3 regions of the Arthrobacter sp. MDT2-34-1 genome follow, and region 1 is predicted to be linked to each of the others. Evidence: predicted binding sites of a transcription regulator. Region 1 holds the regulator's gene; each other region holds the start of a gene.
The links. The regulator LexA, encoded in region 1, represses DNA repair genes until DNA is damaged. The targets are predictions, from matches to a motif close to TCGAACANNTGTTCGA.
Positions count from the first base shown of each region.

Region 1 (4,382 bases):
CAGGGCTCCCTTCGTCGAGGGAATGCCCTCGACACGTGGATCGGCTTCGACGGCGGCGCGGAGTGCCCGGGCGAAGGCCTTGAACTGGGCCTCGACGATGTGGTGGGGGTCCCTGCCGCCCAGCACGCGCATGTGCAGGCAGATCTGGGCGTGCAGTGTGATCGATTCGAACACGTGGCGGGTCAGCGATCCGGTGAAATGTCCGCCGATCAAGTGGTACTCCTGGCCTGCCGGTTCTCCCGTGTGCACCAGGTAGGGCCGGCCGGAGATGTCCACGACGGCGTGGGCCAGCGCCTCGTCCAGGGGCACCGTGGCTTCGCCGAAACGGCGGATCCCGGCTTTATTGCCCAGCGCTTCCTTCAGCGCGTCGCCGATGGTGATGGCGACATCTTCGACGGTGTGGTGCGCGTCGATGTGCGTGTCCCCGCTGGCCTTCACCGTCAGGTCGACGAGCGAGTGCTTCGCCAGGGCGGTGAGCATGTGGTCGTAGAACGGCACGGTGGTGCTGATCTCGGAACGGCCGGTGCCGTCGAGGTCCAGTTCAACCAGCACGGACGACTCGCTGGTAATGCGTTCGAGGCGTGCGGTACGTCCAGTGGTGGTTTCCACGGTCATGGGAGTCCTTTGACGAATTGGTCGACCGGCGCGAGCCGGTTCGCTCTTACTAGTTTAGGAGACGGGGCTCGCCACGAGGGCCTTGATGCCGTCGAGGAAGGCTGTGGTCTCGGCCTCAGTGCCGGCGGTTACCCGCAGATGGCCCGGGATCCCGACGTCGCGGATCAGCACGCCGGCTTCCAGCAGTCCCTGCCACACCGAGCGGGGGTCCTCCAACCCGCCGAAAAACACGAAGTTTGAGTCGGACGGCGCCGGGTCGAGTCCCAGCTCGGCCAGCCCGTCGACAATGCGGTCCCGCTGCGCCTTGATGTCTTCGACGTTGGCCAGCAGCGCATCGGCATGGTCCAACGCGGCCAGGGCCGTTGCCTGCGTGACGGCGGACAGGTGGTAGGGCAGGCGGACCAGGCGCAGCGCATCGGTAATCTGCGGTGCGGCGGCGAGGTACCCGACCCTGGCGCCTGCCAGCGCGAAGGCCTTGCTCATGGTGCGGGAAACGATGAGCCGCTCCCGCCCCGGCAACAGCGTCAGCGCGCTCGGCGTTCCGGCGTGGGCGAACTCGGCGTAGGCCTCGTCCACGATCACGATGGCCTTGGAGGCCTCCCCCGCTTCATACGCCGCCTCCACGACCTCAAGACCCAGGGCGGTGCCCGTCGGGTTGTTCGGCGAGCAAAGAACGACCACGTTTGCCCCGGAGTCGGCCACAGCGGCGGCGGCAGCGTCCGGGGACAGCGTGAAGTCTGCCCCCCGCGGGACGGCCAGATAATCCGTGTCCGTCCCGCTGGCCAGCAGCGGGTACATGGAATAGGTGGGCGGGAAGCTCAGCAGGGTGCGGCCGGGGCCGCCGAAGGCCTGGAGGATTTGCTGCAGGACCTCGTTCGATCCGTTGGCGGCCCAGATGTTCTCTGCGGTGAGGCCGTGCCCCAAGTAGCCGGCCAGCGCCGTCCTCAGCTTCGTGAACTCGCGATCCGGATACCGGTTCAGACCCGCGGCAGCCTCGCTGACGGCCGAGACGATGGCCTGACGGACAGCATCGGGCAGGCCATGGGTGTTTTCGTTGACGTTCAGGAGGACGGGAACCTCCAGCTGGGGCGCGCCATACGGCTCCAGGCCCCGGAGATTTTCCCGCAACGGCAGGCGGTTCAGGCGTTCTAGCTGCTCACTCACCGGTCCAGTTTAAGCTTCGGCCCGCCCGGGGCAGGAATCGGGCGGGCCGAAGCAGCTCATATTACGGCTGCCTCAGCGCGCCGACGGGACCAGCAGCTGCTGTCCGGCATGGACGACGTCCCCCTGGAGACCGTTCAGTTGCGCGATCTCGAAAATGACATCGTGGGGGTTGCGGTCCGGGGCGGACTGCACTGCGATGTCCCACAGTGTCTGGCCGCTGACGACCGTGACGGTCGCCGCCGGTCCAGGTCCCAGCCCCCCGGCGGCGGCCATTGCCGGAGCCGTGAAGAAACCGATCAGGGTCAGGGCTGCGGCCGCGGCGAGCATCAGCGGCAGGCCGATCAGCAACAAACGGCCGCGGCGGGTCAGCCGCAGGCCTGTGCTGGTACGAAGGCCGGCGGGCTGCGGTGCGAGCTGGGCGGACATGGTGCCACCTTTCCGATATTCGATCTATTTCGGCTGGTTTCGATCGTCTTGCAACGATATTCGAACGTATCTTCGAATGCGTCTCTTACAGTTTTAGCACTGGTGATCGAACATTGTCGAGACTCAGTCGAACAAATGTTTGAAATTCGCTACCGCCTCGCCTAGCGTTGTAAGCGTCGGGCGGCAGTAAGAGCAGTGCATCAGCCGCCACCGACAAAACAGTTGAGACAACAGTCCATGTGCGGTTCCGCTACGGCGCCGGCGCAGGGACCACTACGGGGAGACCGGGGCCGGACATGTCGGAAGAGACCACCACCACTGCCGGAGCGAAGCGACGCGGCCGGCCCGTCAAAGTGGGGCGCAGCCTGACGCCGCGGCAGAAGAAGATTCTGGAAACCATCCAGCGCTCCGTCATGTCCCACGGATACCCTCCGTCCATGCGCGAGATCGGTGACACGGTCGGTCTGGCAAGCCTGTCCAGCGTCACGCACCAGTTGGCCCAACTGGAGAAGATGGGCTACATCAGGCGGGACCCCAAGCGTCCCCGTGCCATGGAAATCCTGACCCCGCTGACACTCGAGCACGGGGGTGTGGAAATCGTCGGAGTCGATGAACCGCAACAGCTGCGCAGCTCCAGCGGCGTCGCCGTATCCGAGCTGACCACGTCATCCGACACGGCGATGGTGCCGCTGGTGGGAAGGATCGCAGCGGGCGGGCCGATCCTGGCGGACCAGGCGGTCGAGGACGTCATGCCCCTGCCGCGGCAACTGGTGGGACACGGCGAGTTGTTCATGCTCAGGGTCTCGGGCGATTCCATGATCGATGCGGCCATCTGTGACGGCGACTGGGTCGTGGTCCGCCAGCAGCACACGGCCGAGAACGGCGACATCGTGGCGGCGCTGCTCGACGACGAAGCAACGGTCAAGACCTTCCGGCAGCGCGACGGCCATACCTGGCTGTTGCCGCAGAATACCCAGTACGAACCGATTCTGGGCGACCACGCAACCATCATGGGCAAGGTTGTCTCGGTGATGCGGGCCCTCTGACGCGCCCGGTCTCCCCGGTCCGCGCTGCAGCCACCCCGGGATCCCCTGCCCGCACGGGCGGTCCCCGGGCAGGGCCCCGCTCGCTCCGGAACGGGCGTGCCCCCAGCCCGTTCAGGCTGAGGCCGTAGCCAGCCTTTCCAAGACCTGGCGGGCCGTGGCGCCGTCCTTGGTACTCCAGAAGGGCGGCAGGGCGCTGCGGAGGAAACTCCCGTAGCGCGCCGTCGCCAGCCGGGAGTCCAACACGGCCACCACTCCACGGTCGTTTGACGCGCGGATCAGCCTGCCGGCTCCCTGGGCCAGCCGCACGGCCGCATGGGTCGCCGAGACCGTCATGAAACCGTTTCCCCCGGACTGCGCCACGGACCGGGTTCGGGCAGTCGTGAGCGGGTCATCCGGCCGGGGGAACGGAATCCGGTCGATGACCACGAGCCGGCACGCGGAACCGGGAACGTCGACGCCCTGCCAGAGCGTCATGGTGCCGAACAGGCAGGTGTCGGGCTCTTCGGCGAATTGGCGGACCAGCGCGCCCATCGACGATTCGCCCTGGCACAGGATGGTCAGGTCGGTGCGCCCGCGCATCTCGGCCGCGGCTTCTTCTGCCGCACGCCGCGAGGAGAACAGGCCCAGGGCGCCGCCGCGCGAGGCCAGCAGCAGCTCCTCGAGTTCATCGAGCTGTTCCGGGCTGGTGCCCCGGCCCGGCTTCGGCAGATGCGACGCCACGTAGAGCACGCCCTGCCTGGGGTAATCGAAGGGGCTGCCCACGTCCACGCTGGAATAGGCGGGCGCGCCGGCTCCGAGCAGTCCGAGCGACCCGGCGACGGCATCGAAGGTCCCCCCGACCGACAACGTCGCCGATGTCAGCACAACGGTATGGTCGTCGAACAAGCCCTCACGCAGCCGGGACGCCACCGAGAGCGGCGCTATGTTCAACGTTGCCGGCTGGTCGTCATTGGCGGCGTAGTCGCCGGCCTCGCCATAGGTGCTGGGACGGGTCGCCCAGATGACCTCCCGGGAGTCCGGAGCGGACAGCAGCCGTTCGGCCAGTTCCAGCACGGCCGCGAGCCGTGAGCGCGCCATCTGCCGTCCGCCGTCCGCTGCCCCCGCACCCTCGGGCTTCGAGTCGGAGAGCGC
Region 1 covers NZ_JBNHGO010000004.1:29,710-34,091, forward strand. The annotation lists gene hisB (imidazoleglycerol-phosphate dehydratase HisB) at 1-615, opposite strand, end outside; gene hisH (imidazole glycerol phosphate synthase subunit HisH) at 1-1, opposite strand, end outside; gene AC5RVV_RS16005 (histidinol-phosphate transaminase) at 670-1,779, opposite strand; gene AC5RVV_RS16010 (LysM peptidoglycan-binding domain-containing protein) at 1,852-2,205, opposite strand; gene lexA (transcriptional repressor LexA) at 2,502-3,251, shown strand; gene AC5RVV_RS16020 (ATP-dependent DNA helicase) at 3,363-4,382, opposite strand, start outside.

Region 2 (4,382 bases), on a different contig from region 1:
GACTGTTTTGCCGCCGTCTTCCCAGGCGACGGTGTGGTCGATGTCGCATTGGTCGGCGGGGACGGTGCAGCCGAAGTCGCGGCAGTGGCGGTCGCGTAGCCGGACGAGGCGTTTGAGCCATTCGGGCGGGTGGCGCAGGTCTTTGGCGACGGCGGCTGCCTTGCCATAGTCATCGGTGAGCACGATCAACCAGGACTTGGCGAGCGCGGCAAGGTCGCGGGTCATGCCCGGCGGGATCGGCCCGTAGCCGGTGAGGTCGCCGGGGTCCTCGGCGAGCCGGAGCAGGGTGGGCAGGGGCGCGGTGACGGCGACCGAGGCGGTCACATTCCCGGCACCGCAGGTACAGGGACCCGGCCCTGCCGTCCCTCCGGCTGCCGTGTTTCGGACGGTGCACGCCGCAACTCCTGTGGCCGGGATTTTTGGGCCGGTTTTCTCGGGGGCGCCAGGTGGAGCGGCTGCCGTTGTCATTGCCGTTGCGTTCGTTACAGAGCCGAGCACGGTCCCGGATCCGGCAGCAGTTCCGGAACGGCTTGCTGCTCTCGGTCCGGCTGCTGCTTGGGTGGCCGCTGTTCCGCAGTTGTCGGTGGCCGTCTGGGTAGCGGCTGTGTCGCCGGCGGCGGTTCCGGCGGCTGTTTCGTCGGCGGCGGTTCCGGTTGTGAAGGTGTCTGTGGCGGGCTGGTAGGCGTGGCCGGGGTAGCGCAGGAGCATGTCGGTGAACACGTCGGCGCGGAGCTGGCCCAGGGTGCGGGTTTCGTCCGCGGTCTGGAGTTTGCGGGCGTGGGCCTGCATCAGGTTGTAGGCGAGCAGCGCTTTGTCGGCGCTGGTGCGGATGTAGAGCTCGGCCATCCCGTCGTCCTGGGGCTGGTAGTGGACGGTGCGGCGCTCCATCGCGGCCCGGTGCCGGATCTCGAGGGATTCGGGGTGCAGCCGGTCGCGGACTGTGCGGGCCCGGGCCTGCACGGATTCCAGCGTGATGGTCCCGGCGCCGGGAACAACGCGGGCTTCATAGCCGGCCAGAACCTCGGGCGGCAGGCCGGCGCCTTTGCGGGCGATGGCGGTGGCGCGGGGCAGGTCGAGGTCGCCGTTGTCCAGGGCGGCGAGGGTGGCGGGCAGGCAGGTGGCGATCTGGTGTGCGTCGGCCAGTTCGGCGGCCGCGCGTTGGCGGGGCACGGCCAGGATGGGTGCGAGCTCGGCGGCGGCGTGCCGGCAGATCCCGTCCGGTGCCCCGGCGTCGGGCCCGGTTGCCGGGCGGAGCACCGCCAGGCGGTGCACGGCCCGCAGCCGGCGGGACTGGGTCCAGGCCTCGTGTTTGCGCACCGCCTGAAGGTAGTCGAGGGTCGACCAATCGTCCAAGGCCGCGGGGTCGGTGCCGGCGAGCAGGCCGGCCAGTTCCGCCGGTCCCAGCTCCCGCCAGTCGTCCCCCCACCCCCGCGGGACCGGTACCGGCTCGGCAGAACCATTGTCGGGCGCGGCACCGTCGTCGGACACGGCAGGGGTGCCGGAGGATTCCTCCGGCTCCTGTGCCTCGTCCAACGGTTCCGCTGCCATACTTCAACGCTACGCAGCCCACGCCCCGGGTAGAACGAGTCTTCGAGGAAAGTGCATAACCCGCCCCCCACACCTGCCTGTGTAGGACAACTCAGCCGGCCAATGGCTGAACGGGGAACCCTCCTTCCCTGTGTAGGACAACTCAGCCAGCCAATGGCCGAACGGGGAACCGTCCCTCTCTGTGGAGGACAACTCAGCAGGCTAACGGCTAAACGCGAAGCAGACGGGTGCGTCTCGAGGGGAAACCAGCCCACCGTCATGCGACGAAACCGCGGCACCGCCGCGGTTTCCGGGCCGCCGCAGACACCGCGAGTGCACCCGCGCACAGGAACCGGTTGCTCCGGACGCCGCAGGGGCGGCCGGAACAACCGGGCCAGGGAAATCTGCCAAAGGTTCCAGTCCTAGATGGCAGCCTCGCCGCGTTCGCCCGTTCGGACGCGGACCGCTTCCTGCACATCCACCAGCCAGACCTTTCCGTCACCCGCGCGGCCGGTGTTGGCGGTGGCCACGAGGACGTCGACGATGTCGTCGGCCAAATCGTCCCCCACCAAGACCTCGACGCGGACCTTGGGCAGCAGGTCCACCGTGTACTCGGCGCCGCGGTAGACCTCCGTGTGGCCGCGCTGCCGCCCGTACCCGCTGGCCTCACTGACGGTCAGCCCTTGGACCCCGTAGCTTTCCAAGCTGTTGCGGACTGCCTCCAGCTTTTCCGGCCGGATGATTGCGGTGACCAGTTTCATGCGTTGACCTCTTCCTTGATCGTGCTGCGGGCGCTGGGGTCGGTTGCCGGGTGCGGGATGAATGTTCCGCCGGTGCCCAGGCCGCCGAATTCGTAAGCGGATTCGGCGTGCTGGGCGAGGTCCACGCCGGTGACCTCATCCTCTGCAGTCACCCGGAAGCCAAGGGTCTTGTGGATCGCCAAGCCGATGATCAGGGTCAGCACGCCAGAGAACACCATGGAGACCAGCGCCGCCACGGCCTGCGCCCCCAGTTGGGCGACGCCGCCGCCGTAGAAGAGACCACCGCCTGCACCCTCGACCGGCAGGGCGATGAAGCCCAGGGCCAGCGTTCCGACCAGGCCGGCAACCAGGTGGACGCCCACCACATCGAGCGAGTCGTCGTAGCCCAGCCTGTACTTCAGCCCCACCGCCAGCGCGGCCAACACGCCCGCCACCAGGCCCAGACCCACCGCCCCCAGGGGGGATACGTTGGCGCAGGCCGGGGTGATGGCCACCAGACCCGCGACTACACCCGAGGCCGCCCCGAGGGACGTGGGACGGCCGTCGCGGAGGCGCTCGGTCACCAGCCAGCCCACGATGGCGGCTGCCGGGGCGGCCATAGTGTTGACCCAGATCAGCCCGGCTTCCTCCGCCGTGCCCGCCGCTCCCCCGTTGAATCCGAACCAGCCGAACCACAGCATCGCTGCGCCGATCATCACCAGCGGGATGTTGTGCGGGCGCTGTGCAGGGTCCTTGCCGAAGCCTCTGCGCTTGCCCAGAATCAGGGCCAGGACCAGGCCCGCTACACCAGCATTGATGTGCACCACCGTGCCGCCAGCGAAATCGATCGCCTCCCCGGCCCAGGCGCCGATGGCTCCCTCGGCCCCCAGCAAGCCGCCGCCCCAGACCATGAAGGCCAGCGGGCAGTAAACCAGCGTGACCCAGACCGGCACGAAGACCGCCCAGGCGCTGAATTTTGCCCGGTCGGCGATGGCGCCGGAGATGAGTGCCACCGTGATGATCGCGAACGTGGCACCGTACCCGGCGCTGATCAAGTCAGGGGTGCTAAGCAGCCCTTCCAGGCCGAACGCGGCGAACGGATTGCCGAAGAGCTGGGTCACGCCCTCGCCCCCGCTCATCGAGTAACCCCACAGCACCCAGACCACCGCCACCAGCGCGACGGCGGAAAAGCTCATCATCATCATGTTCAGGGCCGATTTGGCCCGCGTCATTCCGCCGTAGAAGAATGCCAGTCCCGGCGTCATGAGCAGCACCAAGGCCGCCGAAATCATTACCCAGACGTGACCTGCCGACAGATCCATGTTTCACGTCCCCTCGTTCGTTGGCGGGTAATTTCCCACCGATGAACCAAGACTGACGACGGCGTGTTTCGGCCAGCCGGACGCTTCATTGCGGCCGCGTTACAAGAAGTTCGCGCAGGTAAAACCGGTGCAACCGGCGTGTTTCGGCAGTGTTTCGCGCGGCACCAAGAGCGGCACCGAGAGCGGCACAGAGCGGCGGCACAGAGTGGCATAGAGGACGACGGCGGTGCGCGGCCCGGCGTGGCACCGAGCCGGCGCGCGGGTCGGGCTACGCTGGTTGGCATGCCAGTTTTCCGCCGCACGGCGCGCCCGTTCCGCCTGCCCGGCCTCCAGCGACCGGGCAAGCCCGCACCCACTCCGATTCCGCGCGACATCAAGGTCCTCGTTGCCGCGGCGTTCGTCATCGCGCTGGGGTACGGGCTGGTGGCGCCGGTCCTGCCGCAGTTTGCGGCGAGTTTCGACGTCGGTGTCGCGGCTGCCAGCATCATCGTCAGCGTGTTTGCCCTCGCCCGGCTGGTCTTCGCGCCGGCGGGCGGCGCGCTGGTGGGCCGCTGGGGTGAGCGCCGGGTCTACCTGACCGGGCTGCTGATAGTCGCCGCTTCGACCGGCGCCTGCGCGCTGGCGCAGGACTACTGGCAGCTGCTCATCTTCCGGGGCCTGGGCGGCCTCGGCTCCACCATGTTTACGGTGTCGGCCATGGCGCTGATCCTGCGGCTGGCCCCGCCGGACGGCCGCGGCCGGGTTTCCAGCCTGTATGCCGGCACGTTCCTGATGGGCGGCATCCTCGGCCCGG
Region 2 covers NZ_JBNHGO010000001.1:705,770-710,151, forward strand. The annotation lists gene AC5RVV_RS03245 (HNH endonuclease signature motif containing protein) at 1-1,548, opposite strand, end outside; gene AC5RVV_RS03250 (P-II family nitrogen regulator) at 1,950-2,288, opposite strand; gene AC5RVV_RS03255 (ammonium transporter) at 2,285-3,589, opposite strand; gene AC5RVV_RS03260 (MFS transporter) at 3,872-4,382, shown strand, end outside.
Region 2: a site for LexA is predicted at 1,579-1,594, ahead of AC5RVV_RS03245 (HNH endonuclease signature motif containing protein). Genes of this name have one in related genera too.

Region 3 (4,382 bases), on a different contig from region 1:
CTTCCACCCTGGTGTGCCGGCCGGCGACATGCTTGGCTCCGTTGAGCTTGTTCGCCAGCACCTTGTAGAGAATGTCGTTGACCAGGGTCGATTTTCCGGAGCCGCTGACGCCGGTGACCGCGGTGAAGATTCCCAGCGGGAACGAGGCATCGATGCCGCGGAGATTGTTTTCCCGGGCACCCACCACCTTGATCTGGCGCTTCTTGTCCATCTTCCGGCGCTTGGCCGGCAGTTCGATGCGGCGCCGGCCGGACAGGTAGTCACCGGTGATGGAACGCGTGTTGTCCAGCAGTTCCTGCAGCGAGCCGGAGTGCACCACTTCGCCGCCGTGCTCGCCGGCGCCCGGTCCGATGTCCACTATCCAGTCGGCCTCGGCGATGGTGTCCTCGTCGTGTTCCACCACTATCAGGGTGTTGCCGAGGTCGCGCAGCCGTGTGAGGGTCTCGATCAAACGGCGGTTGTCCCGCTGGTGCAGGCCGATGGAGGGCTCGTCGAGCACGTAGAGCACGCCGACCAGGCCGGAGCCGATCTGCGTGGCCAGCCGGATGCGCTGGGCCTCCCCGCCGGACAACGTGCCGGCGGCGCGCTCCAGGTTCAGGTATTCCAGGCCCACGTCCAGGAGGAACCGCAGCCGCGCCTGGATCTCGATGAGTACCTGGTGGGCGATCTGGGTTTCGCGGGCCGAGAGCTCCAGGCCCGCGAGGAACGAACTCGCCTCGCGCAGCGGCAGGGCAGACACATCCGCGATGGACTTGCCGTTGATCAGCACGGACAGCGACGCGGGGTTCAGCCGCGCGCCGTTGCACTCCGGGCACGGGACCTCGCGCATGTACTCCTTGTAACGGTCCCTCGCCCACTCGGACTCGGTTTCCTCGTGCTTTCGGTGGATGTACTGGAACGCGCCCTCGAATCCGGTGCTGTATTTCCGTTCCCGGCCGAAGCGGTTGCGGTACTGCACCACGACCTTGAAGTCCTTGCCGTGCAGTACGGCCTCCCGGACCTTCTTCGGCAGGTTCTTCCATGGCTCGTCCATGGAGAACCCCAGCTCATGCGAGAGCCCTTCGAGCAACCGCGTCCAGTACTCCTGGGTGGCTTTGCCCAAGGACCACGGGGCAATGGCGCCCTCGGACAGGCTCCGGTCGGGATCCGGGACCACCAGGTCCACATCTACTTCGAGCTTGCTGCCGATACCGGTACAGGCCGGACAGGCGCCGAACGGATTGTTGAACGAGAACGAGCGCGGCTCGATCTCGTCGATGGCGAGCGGGTGTTCGTTCGGGCAGGCCAGGTGCTCGGAGAAGCTACGCGTACGGCCCGGGTCGTCCTCGTCAATGTCGACGAAATCGGCCAGCACGCGGCCCTCCGCGAGGGCCAGGGCGGTTTCCACCGAGTCGGTCAGGCGCTGGTGGATGCCTTCCTTGGCCACCAGCCGGTCCACCACCACCTCAATGGTGTGCTTGTACTGCTTCCCCAGCTTCGGCGGTTCGCTTAGCTGCACCTGCTTGCCGTCCACCTTTGCGCGGGAAAAGCCCTTGGTGCTCAGTTCCTTGAACAGGTCGACGAACTCGCCCTTGCGCCCGCGCACTACCGGGGCCAGGATCTGGAACCGGGTCCCTTCGGGAAGCTCTTGCAGCTGGTCCACGATTTGCTGCGGGGTCTGCTTTTCCACCGGTTCACCGCACTGCGGGCAAAAGGGGCGGCCGACGCGGGCCCACAGCAGGCGCAGGTAGTCGTAGATCTCGGTGATTGTTCCCACGGTGGAGCGCGGGTTGCGGCTGGTCGATTTCTGGTCGATCGAGACCGCCGGCGACAGGCCCTCGATGAAGTCCACATCCGGCTTGTCCACCTGCCCCAAGAACATCCGCGCATAGGAAGAGAGCGATTCCACGTACCGGCGCTGGCCCTCGGCGAAGATCGTATCGAAGGCCAACGACGACTTGCCCGAGCCGGACAGGCCCGTGAAGACGATCATGGCGTCGCGGGGCAGGTCCACGCTGACGTTCTGCAGATTATGCTCGCGGGCGCCCTTGACGACCAGCCGGGACATATCCGCGGAGCGGGAAACGGAGGTGGCAGACTCGGAATCGGTCGCCGGGACGGACGCTTCGCTTGCTTTTAGCACGGTATCTACTCTAATCGAAAATTCGTTCGAACTTGTATTACATCGGTCACGGCGGACGGCACCTGCGGACAGAGAGCGTCCGCAATCGTCGGCTCCCCGGCCGGCGCCAGACGACGCCTGATGCCGCCTACTTGATGCCGTGGCGCTCCAACGCGGCCTTGGCGGCGGCGAGTGCTTCCTTGCCGCCGATCCCTTGGCCGTGAACGGCGCGGGCGAATGCTTCGGCGGCATCGCCCAGTTGTTGCCGGGCCTTGCCGGCTCCGGCGCTGACCACGGTGCCGGCCCGGCCGTGGGTTTCCACCCGCCCGGCAGTTTCAAGCTCCCGGTAGGCGCGTGCCACGGTATTCGGGACCACACCCAGATGGTCGGCCAACCGCCTGACGGGCGGCAGCTTCGTGCCTACCGGGAGTTCGCCGGCATCGGCCGCTTCGATGATCCGCAGCCTCAACTGCTCGAAGAGCGGCACGGCGCTGTCGCGGTTCATCCGCCAGTCAAACTCGCTCGCTTCCATCGTCTGCGCCCGCTCCTCGTCGTGTCCCCAGCATCGCGCTGCCTGTCCGCTGCTACAACCAGAATGACATCCTGAGCCGTCCGGGTCGACTGTCGGTAGGCTGGGAAGCATGTTGCTTCACGAAGATCCTGCAGTCACCATCCGCGGTATTTCCGTTTCCGAGATGGACAACAACGTCTATCTGCTGACGGCCAAGGCTTCCGGCACCCAGGTGTTGATCGACGCCGCCGATGACTTTCCGGCCATCCAGCAACTGCTGCGCGAGGGCGCCGCGGATGCCGGGCGGCCGGCCGAGGTTGCCCTGATCGTGACCACGCACAGCCACTGGGACCATGTCCGGGCCCTGCCGGAGGCGGTGGCCGCTACCGGCGCCAAAACGGCGGCCGGGGTGGAGGATATTCCGCAGATCGAGGTGCGGACCGATGTTGCGCTCGAGCATCAGGACGTCGGCCGCTTCGACGGATTCTCGTTGGAAGCCATCAAGCTGCGCGGGCACACGCCGGGTTCCGTGGCGCTGCTCTACCGCGCACCCGAGGGTCCGCCGCACCTGTTCACCGGAGATTCCCTGTTTCCGGGCGGGCTGGGCAACACGCAGCAGGACCCGGAACGGTTTTCAACCCTCTTCAACGATGTGGCCGAACGGGTGTTCAACTACCTGCCCGACGACACGGTGGTCCATCCGGGCCATGGCGCCGGCACCACCCTCGGGGCAGAACGGCCTCATCTGGACGAGTGGAAATCGCGCGGCTGGTAGGGCGCATTCAACCCCGACAGACGTGGACGTTGGGGGGAATCCCGCCTGCCGGGGCTCTCTAATTCTAGCGCCGCGGGCTGCTTTCGCTCCCTTGCCACCCGAGGAAGGATGGCAGGCTGCCCCTGTCAGGCCAGGAAGGACGGCAGGCTGCGTTCCGCCGCGGAGTACGTGGCGGCGTCCGGGATCTGTCCCGCCATAAAGCGGTCCACGAGCCGCGGATCCACGTACGACTTGCGGGCGACGGCGGGCGTATTGCCCAGCCGCTCCGAGACGGCGTGCATGGCTGCGACCACGGCCTTGCGCCGTCCGGTGAGATTCGGCTTGCCGGTGTAGCCGGCCAGTGCCACGGCGGCCGTTACCGTTCCCTGCCACGTCCGGAAATCCTTGGCACTGAACTCCGGCCCGCAGAGTTCGTGGATAAACTCGTTCAACTCCGACGCGGCGAGCCCCGACCAGTCTCCGGTGCCGTTGCGGTAACCGATGGCCGGATCGTCGGCCTTCAGGGTCCGCACCGCCGCCAGCTGGACGGCGATATCCGGATCCTTCAGTTCCACGTCCCACTGCAGTCCGCTCTTCCCGGGAAAATGCAGCCGGACGGTATCTTCCCGCACCTGCACGTGGCGAACCAACAACGTCGTAACCCCGTAGGATCCGTTGTCTTCGGCGTAGACTTCCGAACCGATCCGCAACGACGCGCTGTCCAGCAGGCGGAAGGCAACGGCACAGGCCACCGGGCGGGTTCGTTCGCCGGACCTCAGCAGCCTCGTCACCTTGCGGCGCGCGGTGGTCAGGGTGGCTCCGAACGCCAGGGAGCGGTCAAACTTTTCGCGATCCCTCAGTTCCCGCCAACGGGCATGGTAGATGTATTGCCGCCGCCCGGCATCGTCGGTTCCCGCGGCCTGGATGTGCCCGTTGGGTGCCGGGCAGATCCACACATCCGACCACGCCGGCGGGACCGCCAACGCCTTGATCCTTCGGAGCTCGTCCCCGGCAGG
Region 3 covers NZ_JBNHGO010000001.1:264,403-268,784, reverse strand. The annotation lists gene uvrA (excinuclease ABC subunit UvrA) at 1-2,047, opposite strand, end outside; gene AC5RVV_RS01230 (GntR family transcriptional regulator) at 2,250-2,633, opposite strand; gene AC5RVV_RS01225 (MBL fold metallo-hydrolase) at 2,743-3,387, shown strand; gene AC5RVV_RS01220 (DNA topoisomerase IB) at 3,513-4,382, opposite strand, start outside.
Region 3: a site for LexA is predicted at 2,137-2,152, ahead of uvrA (excinuclease ABC subunit UvrA). Genes of this name have one in related genera too.